3 regions of the Enemella evansiae genome follow, and region 2 is predicted to be linked to each of the others. Evidence: predicted binding sites of a transcription regulator. Region 2 holds the regulator's gene; each other region holds the start of a gene.

Region 1 (5,045 bases), 600 kb from region 2:
TGATCGAGCATCCGGCGGTCGCCGAGGCGGCTGTCGTGCCGGCGAGCGATCCGGTACGCCTGGCGGTGCCGAAGGCGTACGTCGCGCTGGCCGCCGGTCACGAACCGAGCGAGGAGACCGCGCTGGCGATCCTCACCTTCGCCCGGGAACGATTGGCACCCTTCCAGCGGATCCGGAAGCTGGAGTTCTTCGAACTGCCGAAGACCGTGTCCGGCAAGATCCGCCGCGTCGAACTGCGGGCCCGCGAGGAACAGGGCTCCGCCGGCCCCGAATACACCGACGACTCCCTGCGCGGCTGATTCACGCTCATCGAGTAGCGCGGCATGCGCAGCGAAGCGGAGCAATGCCGAGCGTGTCGAGATGAGAGGCGCGGAGAAGCGGTGAGCCACATCGTGAAACACCGTTCCACAACTCTGGACGAACCCGGGGTCAGGGTGGCACGGTGGTACGGGTCACCAGCGATCCGAGGAGAACCATGCCGATCACCCGTCGTACCCTGCTGGCCGCCACCTCGCTCGGCGCACTCGCCGCCGGTGGCTTCACGCTGACCGCGAAGGCGGCTGCGACGTTCTACGCCAAGATCGTCCAGGAACCCGGTGACTACGAGGCCCGCTTCCCCGACATCCTGAAGCTGAACGACGGCCGATTGATGGCCGTCTGGCACCGCGCCACCTCACACGCCGGCAGCATCGGCACGATCCAGCTCTCCTTCGGTTCCACCGATGGCAGAACCTGGTCCACACCGACGCCCGCGCTGGCCAACCCCGGCACGATGTCCGGCATCGACACCCGCGATCCGAAGATCGGCAAGATGAACGACGGCAGCGTGGTGATGACCTTCTTCACCCCCGCCGGCAAGGTCTATCAATCCGCCTGGAAGCCCGGCTGGACCCGGTTCACCGATCCCGTCGAGGTCGTCACCAGCGGCATCACCGTGAAGTATTCGCACGGCTCCCCACTCGCGCTGGCCGCCAGCGGCACTCGCACCAACGAGGTGCTGGTGCCGTTCTACACCACCGGTACCAGCGGCGGTGCCTGGTTCGTCCGGACCCGCTGGGATGCACCGACGAACAAGCTCATCACGATCGAATCGCCCCAGCGGATCATCCAGAACAACAACCCCGTCGGCCGTGCCTACCAGGAACCCAGCTTCGTCCAGTTCGGCAACACCATCGTCTGCGGCGTCCGGGCCGAGCAGGACGGCGGTGGCTCGCCGGTCATCATCGCCTGGTGGGACGCCTATGTGGCCACCCCGACCTACCGCTACCAGTCCTTCACCGGCGTACTCGCCAACTCCCACCATCTGCTCAAGACCAGCGACGGCAAGGTCCTGTTCACCTATGGCGACAAGGCACAGGCCCGCCGACCCACCGTCGGGATGATGATCAGCAACCCCACCCAGAACTGGGTCAAGGGCACGGTGGTGCCGATCTACGACTCCGGTGCCGACGACCAGGCGAATCCCTCGAGCGTCGAACTGTCCGCCGGCACCTACCTCACCCTCGGTTACAACGCCAAGGCCAAGGGGACCACCGACACCGCCTCCACCTCACCGAGCGGTGGCACGTTGTGGGTGCTGCGCACCACCAGCGCCGACTACGCCTGAGGCCCACGTTCATCGAGTAGGTCGCCCAGCGACCGTGTCGAGATGAACCCCGCACACCCCCACGTTCATCGAGTAGGTCGCCCAGCGACCGTGTCGAGATGAACCCGAGTACGCCGGTTGAGCGAGGAGCGCAGCGACGAGTCGAAACCAAGCCCCAGAAAAGATCAAAACCTTTGGGTGCAGAGTCGTACATGTGTGCTATTGTTAGACGTGGCAGATGAGAGGAGGTGACCAGAGATGACCACCAACCCACGAGCCGAAGTGTTCGCCGCGATCCGCGCCGAAAGCGAGCAGATCGCCCAGACCGAAGCCCGCCGCCTCGTTGCGATCGCCGCCGCCTGCGACACCTACTCCGGCCTCAACACCCACACCGACGAACTCACCGCGAGAGTCCTGCACGGCGAACAGCTCGTCTTCCCCGGCGCGGACGGCACCCCCGGCATCACCGAGTTCTTCCACCTCGAATTGGCGATGTCACTGGGCTGCTCGCCCGAGACGGCGCAGGTCTGGACCGCCGACGTACTCAACCTGCGGCATCGGCATCCGATCCTGTGGCAGGCCACCTTGGACTGCGACATCCCCGTCTGGGTCGCCCGCGATGTCTCCCGCGCCGCGCTGCAGCTGTCCTTCACCCAGGCCCGCGAGTTCGACTCCCTGTGGTCACTCCGGCTGGTGCCCCTCACTCCGAAGCGCGCGGTCGCGACGACCGAGGCCCAGGTCGCGTTGATGCTCAACGACAACAAAGAAGCCGAACGCCAGGCCGCGAAGAAGCAACGCCGCGTCGAATTCACCCCCAGCCGGCATACTCCCGGCATCACCGACCTCTACGCCAACCTCGACGCCGGTGACGCCGCCCACCTGAACGGCACCCTGGATCGCCTCGCCGACATCCTCAAAGCCGGCGGTGCCGACGGGTCCAGGGACGAACTCCGCGCCGAAGCCCTCGGCCATCTCGCGCATCCCGACCGGGCCCGGCAACTGCTCCAGCCCTCGCTGTTCGACGGCGCGACCGTCACGCCTACGGGTGAGGTGGTCAACAAGCACGGGGAGATCGTCACACCCACCTCCGAACGGTGCCGGCACGGCGCGGAGCTGATCCTGCACGTCCACCAGAAAGACCTCGCCAACCGCCGCGGCGGCGAAGGCGAAAAGCTCGGCCCGGTCACCCTCCAGCACCTGAAGGAACTGCTGGAGCGCTGCACCGGGACCGTGAAAGTGCGGCCGGTGATCGATCTGGCCGCCCCGGTGATGGTGAACACCTACCGACCCAGCGACGAGCTCGCCATGCGCGTCAAACTCCGCGACCGGTATGTGATGTTCCCCCGCTCGAATCGCTCCGCGTTCGGCCGCGGCATCGACCTCGATCACACGATCCCCGCACCCGAGGGTCCGACCAGCTCGGACAACCTCGGACCGTTGAACCGGACCTCGCACCGCGCCAGAACCCACGCCGGGTTCATTCTCGAGCAACCCTCACCCGGGGTGTTCCACTGGAAAACACCCGCAGGGCAGGAAGCATGGGTCAGCCACCACGGCACCTGGAACCATCCACCACCCGATCACCTGATCAACGACCCGGCCGCCTCACTCTCCCGAACCGAACAACTCCTCCGCGACACCCTCGGCAACGGGCGAACCCAGCTGGATAGGGAACAGGCCGAAGCCGAACAAGCAGCCGACGAAGCCCGCGAACGCGAGCGACTCCGCCGCGCCCGCAAGAACCAACGCCTCCGCGACCTACGCCAGGCTGCCCGCGACCAGGCAAACCACCGAGCCGCATCGGAGCAGTCCGCGAAGCAGACGAAGCGACCAAAGAAGCCGGCTCCGCCGGAATCCCAACCTGCCCTGATTCCCCACCAGGAATAGGATTCCGCACGCTCTCGCCCGCTCAGCCCACCGAAATTTGCGGCTCGATCTCCAACCGGTACCCAGATCGGCCGATTCTGCGATCGAGCCGCAGATTTCGCAGACCGCTCTGGTAGGACCGGGCCCAGCACACCAGGGCCCGGGGCGGTGCAGCCGTCCCGATCACGCGGCCAACACAACCAGGCCAGCCACCGCCACGGCACCACCACCATGACTGCCCATGCCCAGATCCCTTCGACTCGCTGGCGCTCGCTCAGCCGGCGCGGGCGGGCATCTGCCCTAGATTAGGGGCCTATGAGTGTGGTGGCGATCATCCCTGCCCGCGGCGGCTCCGTCGGCGTCCCGGGCAAGAACCTGCGGCCGATCGGCGGCATCCCGCTGGTCGCGCGGGCCGTCCGGGCCTGCCGAGCGGCGCGGCGGATCGACCGGATCTTCGTCAGCACCGACGATGCCGAGATCGCCCGGGTGGCCCGCGAAGCCGGTGCCGAGATCATCGAGCGGCCGGCGGATCTGTCGGGCAGCACCGCCAGCAGCGAATCGGCCCTGCTGCACGGCCTGACCGTGATCACCGAGCGGGGGGTCGATCCGACCACACTGGTCTTCGTGCAGTGCACCAGCCCCTTCATCTCGGGGCAGGACCTGGACACCGGCGTCGAGCTGGTGGCCGGCGGCCGGGCCGATTCGGCCTTCTCCGGGGTCGAGACCTATGAGTTCCTGTGGCGGGACGCCGATCCGGGTGTCGAACCCGGCACCGGCACGATGGTCGGTCAGAACCACGACGCCGCGTTCCGACCCCGCCGCCAGGACCGCCGCCCCGACTACCGGGAGACCGGTGCGTTCTATGTGATGCGGGTGGACGGGTTCCAGGCCGCCCAGCACCGCTTCTTCGGGCGTACCGAGGTCGTCAAGGTCTCCGAGCTGGCCTCGCTGGAGATCGACACCGCCGAGGAACTGGCCCTCGCCGATGCCTTCGCCGGCGTCCTGGATCGAGTGCCGGCCGCCGACGGCCAGGGCCCGGTGGACGCCATCGACGTGGCCGCGGTGATCACCGATTTCGACGGCGTGCACACCCCCGACACCGCCTACCTCGGGCAGGACGGGCACGAATCGGTCCGGGTCTCCCGCTCCGACGGGATGGGTGTCTCGCTGCTGCGCCGCGCCGGGATTCCGCTGCTCATCCTTTCCAGGGAAAGGAATCCGGTGGTCACCGCCCGCGCCGCGAAGCTCGGTGTCGAGGTGCTGCAGGCGGTCGACGACAAGTCCCGCGCGGTCCGCGAGTGGGCCGAGGGCGCCGGCATTCCGCTGCAGCGGATCGCCTATGCCGGCAACGACGTGAACGATCTCGGCCCGATGTCCCTGGTCGGCTGGCCGGTCGCGGTCGCCGACGCGCATCCGCAGGTGCGCAGCCGGGCCCGGGTGGTGCTGCAGCACAACGGTGGCGAGGGTGCGGTCCGCGAGCTCTGCGAACGGGTGCTCGCCGCCCATCCCGACGGCGCCCGGGTGCTCCAGGAGATCTCAACCAGCTGAGCGATTCCGCGGATCCGGCAGCAGGCGCAGGAACCGACGTGCCTGC
Region 2 (5,045 bases):
CGAGACCTGCTGCGGGGACTTCGTGCCGACGTTGAACCAGACCGGGGAGTTGAAGCTGAACACCTGGTGCAGCAGCATCCAGATCAGCTCGTGTTCGAAGATCTCCGCGTCCTGCTCGGTGGCGAAGTATCCGTGTTCCTCACCCGCGGCGCGGTAGGTCCGCACCACCCGGTCGATGAGCTGCTTGAGCCCCTGCTCGCGGGCCTCGGTGCCGAGCGCGCCGCGGAAGTACTTGGTGGTGACGATCGTCGAGGCGTTCATCGACCAGAAGTCGGGGAACTCGACCCCGCGCTGCTCGAAGACGCTCTCCCCGGTCTTCCAGTTGGTCTGGACGATGTCCCGACGCTCCCAGGTCACCTGGTCGTAGGGGTGCACGCCCTCGGTGGTGTGCACCCGCTCGATGGTCAGCCCACGGGGTGCGGACTCGCTGCTCCGGGATGAGGATCGGGTGGTCTCGGTCATCGTGAACCTCTCGGGATCGGCATGGTCACTGCTGAAGATGCTGAATGGTGTGGTGGCCCGGGCCCGGGCCCGGGCCGGCAGACCTCACTGGGTCTGATCGGTGAGCGCGCGTTCGGTGCGCAACCGCGCGATCTCGGCCTCGAAGTCGTCCACCGAGGCGTACTGGTTGTAGACCGAGGCGAAGCGCAGGTACGCCACCTGGTCCAGCGCGCGGAGCGGGCCGAGGATCGCCACGCCGACCTCATCGGCCGGCACCTCCGGCTGCCCGGACGCGCGCAGCGCCTCCTCGACCGCCTGGCCGAGCCGGGCCAGCTGCTCGTCGGTCACCGGCCGGCCCTTGCATGCCTTCCGGACCCCCTTGATCACCTTGTCGCGGCTGAACGGCTCGATCACCCCCGAGCGCTTGACCACCACGATCTGCATCTGCTCGATGGTGGTGAACCGGCGCTCACAGGCCGGGCACTGCCGCCGGCGGCGAATGCTCGCACCGTCATCGGCGGCCCGCGAATCGAGCACCCGGGAGTCGGTGTGCTTGCAGTAGGGGCAGTGCACCCGACCCACCTCCGCTCGCTCGCCGACCGGCCCCTGCTGGGGATGACCCTGTGGGTGCCGGTGTGGACATCCTGTGGAAAAGAACCACAACCTGTGGATGAACCACAAGCCTGTAACTACTAGATATGGGAATCCTACGTCGCATCCGGCAGCGGAGCAAGACGTCGCGAACCGGCGTTTCGCGGCCCTCAGATCAGGTTGCGGGCCAGCATCCAGACCAGCGCCGGCAGCAGGATCAGCAGCAGCGCCCGCAGCGGCGCCCCGCGCTCCAGCCAACGACCCAGCGAGGTCGGCAAACCGGCCGACCGACGGGCCAGCAGGCGGACACCGGACCAGGCCCAGACAGCCAGCAACAGCCCACCCAGCACCAGGACGAAGGGATTGGCCACCCAGGCCGCGGCGGGATCGCCCCGGAGCAGGGCCGCGCCCATCCGGGAGGCACCGCAGAGCGGGCACTGCCAACCGGTGGCGAGCAGCACCGGACACGGTATCCCCCGGCCGGTCAGCGCGTAGACCCCGCCGGCGAGTGCGCAGCTGGCCCCGAGCAGGGTGAGCCAGCCGAAGCGCCGCACCGCGGTGCCGCGGGTGTGCCCTGCGGTCGGTGCGACGGGATGCATGCCCCCATTGTCGCCGGTCGCGGTCCATGCCGACCTCAGCGGAGCGGGGCGCCACCGGTGGCGGCCGCGGGCGGGGCCTGGGTCAGTGCGACAGCGGCCTGCGGGGCCGGCGGCTCGGCGGTGACGCGGGCGGCGGTCACCCCGATGCACAGCATCGCGGCCAGCCCGAGCAGGGCACCGAGGGCGAGCACCACGGCGATCCCCCGGTCGGTCAGCCGGATCTCACCACCGGCGGGGCGCACGGGACTGCGCCGGGCGGCGGGCTGGACGACCGGGCGCTGCACCCGGCATCCGGCGGACACGCCGCGGGTCTCGAAACCGCGATCGCGATCGGCACGCTGCACCCGCGGACCGCGCGCGGGGCGCTGCCCCTCGGGGCGCCGGGTGCTCGGCCGCCGGCCGCCGGGGGTGACGGAGTGGCGCGGGGCCGGGCGGGCGATCGTGCTGCTGACCTGCTGGGCCATGGTTGCCTCCTCGGGAAGTGGTCGAACAGGTGTTCGACACGGACCATTGTTACCTCGGAACCGATTCGCACACAAACCCGAATCGTGGACTCGTGTTCGAATCGTGATCTTGCAGAGATCACTCAAACAGAGGCCACTGACAGTCCGTCCGACGCGCTTCCAGGCCGGCGCGACACGCTCGAACAGTTGTTTGATTCGATGTTCGATTCGTCCTACCCTGATGCCATGGCTGACAGCAAAGACCCGAAGACCACCAAGTCCACCACCGACTCCGCCACGCCCAGCGCCGCATCCGCTCCGCGCCGCCGCGGCCGGCCGCGCAATGAGGACGTCGCCGCCGAGATGGATCGCACCAGCGGCACCGTGACCCCGCTGCCGGACGGCCCGGCCGATGCGCACGGGCTGACCCCGCGGCAGCGCCGGGTGCTCGAGGTGATCAAGCACGCGGTCGACCACCGAGGCTACCCGCCCAGCATCCGCGAGGTCGGTGAGTCGGTCGGGCTGGCGAGCCCGTCCTCGGTGGCCCATCAGATGCGCACCCTGGAGGCCAAGGGCTTCCTGCGCCGGGATCCGAACCGGCCGCGTGCCCTGGAGGTGCTGCTGCCCGCCGACATGCAGCCGATGGACCCGGGTTACGACGAGACCGGGATCCGGGACAGCTACCCCGACGCCGTCCGGGTGCCGGTGGTCGGCCGGATCGCCGCCGGCGGCCCGATTCTCGCCGAGGAACGCGTCGAGGACGTCTTCCCGCTGCCCAAACAGCTCGTCGGTGAAGGCACCCTGTTCCTGCTCGAGGTGAGCGGTGACTCGATGATCGACGCCGCGATCTGCAACGGCGACTGGGTCGTGGTGCGTCAGCAGCCGACCGCGGTCAACGGGGACATCGTGGCCGCCATGCTGGACAACGAGGCCACCGTGAAGACGTTCTCCAAGACCAGGGGCAAGGTGTGGCTGCTGCCGCACAACGAGGCGTACGACCCGATCGACGGCAGCGACGCGACCATCCTCGGCAAGGTGGTGGCGGTGCTGCGCCGCGTCTGAACCACGCAGATACGCCGCAGCGGCCGGTCCGGGATGTCAGCCTCCCGGGCCGGCCGCGCTGCGTTCCCCGGCGCCCGCTCAGTCGTCCTCGGCCAACCGGCGCAGCGCCTGCACGGCCACCTCACGGTCGGTGGTCATCCACATCGGCGGCATCCCGGCGCGCAGATACGACCCGTACCGCGCGGTGACCAGGCGCGGATCGAGCACCGCGACCACCCCCCGATCGCTCTGCCGGCGGATCAACCGGCCGGCGCCCTGGGCGAGCAGCAGCGCCGCATGCCCCGCCGCCACCGTCATGAACCCATTGCCCCCGGCCTCGGCGACCGCCCGCTGCCGTGCCTGCATCAGCGGGTCGTCGGGCCGCGGGAACGGGATCTTGTCGATGATCACCAACCGGCAGGTGTCACCGGGCACGTCGATCCCCTGCCACAGCGAGACGGTGCCGAACAGGCTGGTCTCCGGTTCGTCGGCGAAACGGCGGGTCAGCTCGGAGAGCTGCGCATCCCCCTGGCACAGGATCGTGTGCTTGGGCAGCTGTTTGCGGACGTACGCCGCAGCGGCCTCGGCGGCGCGTTGGGAGGCGAACAGACCGAGCGTACGCCCACCCGCGGCCCAGACCAGTTCGGCGACCTCGGTCAGCACCTGGGGTGCGATCCCGTCCCGACCGGGTTTCGGCAGATCCTTGCCCACATGGAGAATCCCCTGCCTGGCATAGGAGAACGGGGACCCGACGTCGATACCGCGCCAGGTCATCGGACCGGCCTTGCGCCGCCCGCCGCCGGCCTCCGATCCGTCACCGAAATCGGCGACGGTGTCACTCTCCAGCTCCTCGGGGTCGTCGGCCTGCTCGACCGCGTCCACCTCGTCCGGCCCGGTGAGTTTCGGCGCGGCCTCCGGGCGGTCCCGGCGCTCGTCGCGCCGCAGGCCGACGCTGCCGGCGACCTGTTCGAACTCGCCACCGAGCTTGAGGGTCGCCGAGGTGAGCACCGTGGTCACCTGGCCGAGCACCCGCTCACGCATCAGCGCGGCCACGCTCAGCGGGGAGACCCGGGCCTCGCGGCCGAAGCGTTCCCGGTCGGCCACATAGACGACGTCGTGGTCGGCCAGCGCGGCCATCCGCTCGGCGACGTCGAAGACCTCCTTGACCGCTGCGGCGGCCTGCCGCTGCTCGTTGTCGGCGTCCTTGCCGGTCAACGCGCTGACCACCCGGCGGGTGACGTCGCGGACCGCTTCGAAGGCGCGCACCACCGGGGCGTCGGTGCCCGGCACCTGCTCCAGCGGCGCCGCCTCCAGCCCCTCGCGGAGCACATCGGCCGATTCCAGGAATTCCAGTCCCAGTTCGTCATCCAGCCAACCGAGGGCGCGGCGGCCGACGCGTTCGATCTGCTGCGGGCTGAGCTCGGCGGAGGCGGCACCGGTCACCCGGGAGACCAGCTCGTGGGCCTCGTCGATGATCACGTGGTCGTGCTCGGGCAGCGCCGTGCCGCCATGCATCGCGTCGATCGCCAGCAACGCATGGTTGGTCACCACCAGATCGGCCGAGCGGGCCTGCTCCCGGGACTTCTCCACGAAACACTCGGTGCCGTAGGGGCAGCGCTGCGCGCCGACGCATTCACGGACCGGTACCGACACCTGCGCCCAGGCCCTGGTGGTGTGGGTAGGCGCGTCGTCACGGTCAGCCAGGCCACCGTCGCTGGCCTGCTGCTCGGCCCACTCGCGCAGTGCGACCACCTCGGCACCGACCACCGAGTCGGTGCTCGGCGCGCTGGCCCGCAGCGCCTCGACGACCTCGCTGGAGCCGAGCAGGGTGTCCTGGTCCTCGACGGCCTGGTCGCGGATCCGCAGCAGACAGGCGTAATTGCTGCGTCCCTTGAGGATCGCGGCGCGGGGCCGCTTGCCGATCGCCTGC
Region 3 (5,045 bases), 1.1 Mb from region 2:
CGCGGGGAGTCCGCGGATGGGGCGCCGGCGACGCGAGGATTTCTCCTTGGTGGGCCTGTATCGCGGGGGCGCGCTGCCGGACGCTCGCCTCCCATTGACGCTCAGACGAGCAGCAGCGTGATCGTCGAGCCCTCGGGCGCCTTCGCGCCGGCGCCGGGATCGGTGGAGGCCACGAATCCCAGCCCCAGATAGGTGTCCGAGGGCTTGCTCTGCACGGTGAAACCGGCCTTCTGCATGGCGGCGGTGGCGTCGGTGACGCTCATCGCCTTCACCTCCGGCACGGCCACCATCACCGGGCCGAGCGAGCGGACCAGGGTGATCTTGTCGCCCTTGCGGCCGGTACCGGAGCCGGGGCTCTGGGAGATCACCTGTCCGGCGGGCACGGTCTTCGAGTTCTCGGTGCGCACCTCGACGGTGAACCCGGCCGACTCCAGCTTGTCCTGGGCGTCGCTGGCCGAGCGCCGCGAGTAGTTGGTGATCGGGATCGGCTTCGGCCCCTTGGAGATGACCAGGTCGACCTTGTCGCCGCGCTTCAGCTTCGTCCCGGGCTCGACCGAGGCCGAGGTGACCTGACCGGCGGGTGCCTGTTCGTCCCACTCCTCACCGACCTTGCCGACCGACAGATTGGCCGCGGTCAGCGCGCTCGTCGCCTCCTGCCGGCCCATGCCGGTCACCTTCGGCATGTCGAAGCGCTCCGGCCCGCGCGAGATCACCGCATGGAGCTCACCACCGCGGACCACGTCGGCCCCGGCCACCGGATCGGTGGACATCACCTGACCCGCGGGCACGGTCTCGCTGTACGCCTCCTCGGTGGTCAGCTGCAGACCGGCCGCCGACACCGCCTGGGCCGCCACGGCCTGCGGCTGCCCGGCGATCGTCGGCGCCGCCACGTAACGGCCGTCGAGCAACCACCAGCCACCCCCGCCGACGACGCCGGCCAGCACCAGCAGCACCAGCGCGACGAGCGCACCACGGCGGCGTACCGGCCGCTGTGCGACCCGCTCGCTCCCGGCGTACCCGCCGTCCTCGCCGCTCCCGTCGTCCTCGCCGTCCTCGTCGGTGGGCAGCGGCAGCGCGGCCACCGGCTCCCGGTCGGGCACGTCGAAGGTCTCGTAGGCGTCCAGCATCGAGGGGCTGTCGACGTTCACCCCACCGGCACTGATCGAACTCGCGGTGACCCCCGAACGGCCACTGGTCGCCGGACCCACCGGTACCCGCTCGCTGGCGTGCAGCGCATCCTTCGGCGCCGGCGGCTCGGCCGGCTCGATCACGGTGGGGGAGACCGGCGTACCCCAGTCGAGCGGTTCGGTGTTCTCCAGATCCGCATAGCTGCGGGAGAACTCGGCGGTCAGCAGCTGATCGTTCATCACCCCGGCCGACAACGCCTTCAGCGCCCGGCGCACCATCTGCTGCAGCTGCCGGGCATCGCGCGGGCGGCGGTCCGGCTCCCGCTGGGTGGCCGCGCGGACCAGCGCATCGACATAGGGCGGGATGCCGTCGCGGGAGGTGCGCCAGGAGGTGTGCACCCGCGTCGAGGGGGACGGGATCTCGTTGTGCACGTGGGCGTACGCCACCTGGATCGGCGTCTCGCCGGTGTGCGGCTTGCTGCCGGTGAGCATCTCGAACAGCACCACGCCGGTGGAGTAGACGTCGGAGCGGGTGTCGGCCTTCCCGTGCAGCACCAGCTCCGGCGGCAGATAGGAGACCGTGCCGATCAGCATCCCCTGGGTGGCGGTCGCGGTCTGTGCGGTGATGGCGCGGGCCAGCCCGAAGTCGGCGACCTTCAGCTGGCCGCGGTCGGACAGCAGGATGTTCTCCGGCTTGATGTCGCGGTGCACCAGATTGTTCTCGTGCGCCGCGGACAGTGCTGACAACACGTGATCGATCAGCTCCAGGCAGCGCTGCGGCGGCAGCGGGGCGTCGCGGCTGATCACCCGCCGCATCGTGCAGCCGGCCACGAACTCCATCACGATGTAGGGCCGGTCGTGGTCGTGGCCCTGGTCGAAGACCGACACCACGTTCGGGTGGCAGAGTCGGGCGGCGGCGCGGGCCTCGCGGTCGAACTTGCGGGCGAAATCCCGGTCGTCACCGAGGCCCTCGTGCATCACCTTGACCGCCACGATCCGATCCAGCCGGGTGTCGAGGGCGCGATAGACGGTCGCCATCCCGCCGCGGGCGAGACGTTGCAGCACCTGGTAGCGACCGTCGAGCACACATCCCACCAGGGGATCGCTCATATTGGTCGTCGTCACGATCTGCGCTCCGTACACGGGTTGGGGAAGGTTGACTCGTGTGTAAGCCGTCGGATCGGAGTCTAGGGGGCGAGGGGAACATTTCCCGGTGGCGCGCCGATGATCACCAATCTCCCAGTGGGTGCGATTACGCTGGCCCTCGTGACTGCACTGATGGGACTCGACGTACGCCTGAAGACGGCGCGGCTCTACCTGGTGACCGATATCCGCAGCGACACAAAGGATTTCGGCAACTTCGTCGAGGCGGCGTTCGCCGGCGGGGTCGACGTGCTCCAGGTCCGGCAGAAGGGTCTCGATGAGGAGCAGGAGCTGGAGGCCCTCGAGCTGGCCCGCACGATCGCCTACCACTACCAGGGACTGGTCGTGGTCAACGATTCGCCGACCCTGGCGCGCAAGTTCTCCGCCGATGTGCTGCATCTGGGCCAGGCGGACGAGCAGCCGCGGCTGGCGCGTACCTTCCTGCACCAGTGGGCGCTGATCGGCCAGTCCACCCACTCGGAGAAGCAGGCCCGTGCCGCGCTGGAGAACCCCGAGGTCAACTACTTCTGCGTCGGCCCGGTGTACGCCACCTCCACCAAGCCGGACTACGAACCGGTCGGTACCGAGCTGGTCCGCGCCGCCGCCACCATCGCACCGCCCGGTGACCCGGACAGCAAGCCGTGGTTCGCGATCGGCGGCATCAACGCCGACAACCTCGATGAGGTGCTCGCCGCCGGTGCCCGGCGGGTCGTCGTCGCCCGGGCGATCACCAGGGCCGCCGACGCCGAGGCGGCCGCCGCCGAACTGAGCGGCCGGCTGCGGCAGGCCTGGAACGACGATCCGGCGATGCAGGACTATCTGGGCAGCGTCTTCCAGCTCGGCCAGGGCGGAAATTTCGTGCCGGTGCAGGACAAATCGGGCACCGCCGACCAGCCGGAGACCATCGGCGAGGAGATGGCCGGTGAGCCGGGCGAGCGGCACTGGGGCGAGGACACCGACGAGTGAGCGCAGCCGCGCGCGGCGGTACGCCGAATCGGCGGATCGCCAGCATCGTCCTGCTCGTGCTGGTGATCGCGATGGCGATCGGGTTGTACGCCTGCAAGCAGCAGCCCGGTACCGGGTCGGGCGCCACCCCGGTCGCCGGTGCGACGAAATCCGGCACCGCCCAGCCCGCGAAGTCGCCGGGTGCGAAGGCGACGGGGACGAAGACCGGCGGGGCGAAGACCACCGCTGCCCGAGGCGGCGGGGCGACCGACCCGGCATCGGGACTGCGCTGGATCGACGCCGCCGAGCTGCCCGCCGAGGCGCGTACCACCCTGCAGCTGATCGACCGGGGCGGGCCCTATCCCTATGACAAGGACGGTGCGACCTTCGGCAACTTCGAAGGCATCCTGCCCCAGCAGCCGCGCGGCTACTACAAGGAGTACACGGTGAAGACCCCGGGGGAGGGTGACCGCGGCGCGCGCCGGATCGTCACCGGCAACAACGACAAGGAATTCTTCTGGACCCCCGACCACTACGCCAGCTTCGCCAGGATCCGGCGATGAGCGCGGGCAGCCCGGACCAGGGGAGCCGGTCGCCGCGCGACCGGCCGCGACCCGGCGTGCACCGGGTGCTCGGTGAACCCACCGAGCTGATCAGCACCCTGCGCCGCGACGGCTGGCTGATCGGCCGCCTCGGTCCGGCCACCGGTCGCCGGGAGTTGCTCGCCGAGATCGGCGAGACCCTGCACTTCCCCGATTACTACGGCAGGAATCTGGACGCGCTGGATGAGTGCCTGCGGGATCTGGACCGGCCGACGGCGCTCGTCTGGTCCGGCTGGCAGCAGCTGGTACGCACCGATCCGCGGGCCTGGTCGGCGCTGCTGGAGATCTTCGACGAGCGGGCCCGCGAGCACCCGGATTTCACGGTTTTTCTGGTCTGAGGGGAACTTCGGGAGAACCCCTACCCCCGCGGTCCGACCCGGGTCTCCGAGCTCGGGTCCGCAGACGGATTCGCAGGGCTGGCGCGGTGCATAGCGTTGTCCCCATGAGCCGAACGAGCCAGTCCCTGCAGAACCGCACACACACCGCGATCGCCTGCTCGGCGTTCAATCTGACCCGGCTGGGCCCGCGCGCCGGGCTGCACCGCCGGGTGCTGGTCGACCAGACCAGTGTCAATCTGGAGCACGGTCGCTGGACCGCGGTCGCCGGACGGCGCGGCTCGGGCGCCTCGGAACTGGTTCGCTGCCTGGCCGGGGTGGAGCGGATCGACGGTGGCCGGGTCTTCCTGGCCGGCCGCGAGCTGAGCAGCCTGAACGAGCGGGAGCGTCGCCAGGCCCGGGAACTGGCCCGCAGCGAATATGTCGGCCCGCAGCGCACCCCGGTGGCGCTCGCCGATGCCGTCGCCCGCGCACTGGCCACCGCACCGCGGCTGCTGTTCCTGGACACCGTCGGCGGCGCGGTCTCCGACACCGTGCTCGGCTCGCTGCGCCGGGCCGCCGACGAGCAGGGGGTGACCGTGGTGCTGGCCACCGACGATCTCCAGGTCGCCCTCGGGGCCGACCGGGCGCTGGTGGTCAACGAGGGCCGGGTCGTCGAAGACCTCTGAGGCTCATCGGCCCTGCTTGGCGCCGGGTGCGTGCGCGTCGCGTAACGTGACGCCCACGCACACGGCAACGAGGCCGAGGAGGGCCCATGGTCGACCCCGCCGACACGCAGCCCCGCTTCAAGAAGGCCCTGGGGACCGTCGACTCGTACGCCCTCGGCTTCGGCGCGATGATCGGCTTCGGCTGGGTCGTCCTCACCGGGGGCTGGATCAGCGACGCCGGCACGT

The links. Region 2 encodes LexA, which represses DNA repair genes until DNA is damaged. Its sites were predicted from a motif close to TCGAACANNTGTTCGA; they were not measured.
Region 1: the regulator LexA is predicted to act here: its motif matches at 1,792-1,807, upstream of C8D81_RS05620 (DUF222 domain-containing protein).
Region 3: the regulator LexA is predicted to act here: its motif matches at 2,263-2,278, upstream of C8D81_RS07935 (Stk1 family PASTA domain-containing Ser/Thr kinase).

What each region holds. Positions count from the first base shown of each region.
Region 1 is NZ_SNXA01000008.1:1,055,911-1,060,955, forward strand. Features, by position in the region: gene C8D81_RS05610 (AMP-binding protein) at 1-299, shown strand, start outside; gene C8D81_RS21190 (hypothetical protein) at 476-1,606, shown strand; gene C8D81_RS05620 (DUF222 domain-containing protein) at 1,844-3,472, shown strand; gene C8D81_RS05625 (acylneuraminate cytidylyltransferase) at 3,767-4,999, shown strand; gene C8D81_RS20835 (DUF6716 putative glycosyltransferase) at 4,988-5,045, opposite strand, start outside.
Region 2 is NZ_SNXA01000008.1:455,874-460,918, reverse strand. Features, by position in the region: gene C8D81_RS02820 (vitamin B12-dependent ribonucleotide reductase) at 1-462, opposite strand, end outside; gene nrdR (transcriptional regulator NrdR) at 547-1,014, opposite strand; gene C8D81_RS02810 (DUF2752 domain-containing protein) at 1,203-1,631, opposite strand; gene C8D81_RS02805 (hypothetical protein) at 1,667-2,095, opposite strand; gene lexA (transcriptional repressor LexA) at 2,321-3,136, shown strand; gene C8D81_RS21830 (ATP-dependent DNA helicase) at 3,215-5,045, opposite strand, start outside.
Region 3 is NZ_SNXA01000008.1:1,544,508-1,549,552, reverse strand. Features, by position in the region: gene C8D81_RS07935 (Stk1 family PASTA domain-containing Ser/Thr kinase) at 102-2,252, opposite strand; gene thiE (thiamine phosphate synthase) at 2,394-3,236, shown strand; gene C8D81_RS07925 (ribonuclease domain-containing protein) at 3,233-3,778, shown strand; gene C8D81_RS07920 (barstar family protein) at 3,775-4,155, shown strand; gene C8D81_RS07915 (ATP-binding cassette domain-containing protein) at 4,260-4,820, shown strand; gene C8D81_RS07910 (APC family permease) at 4,907-5,045, shown strand, end outside.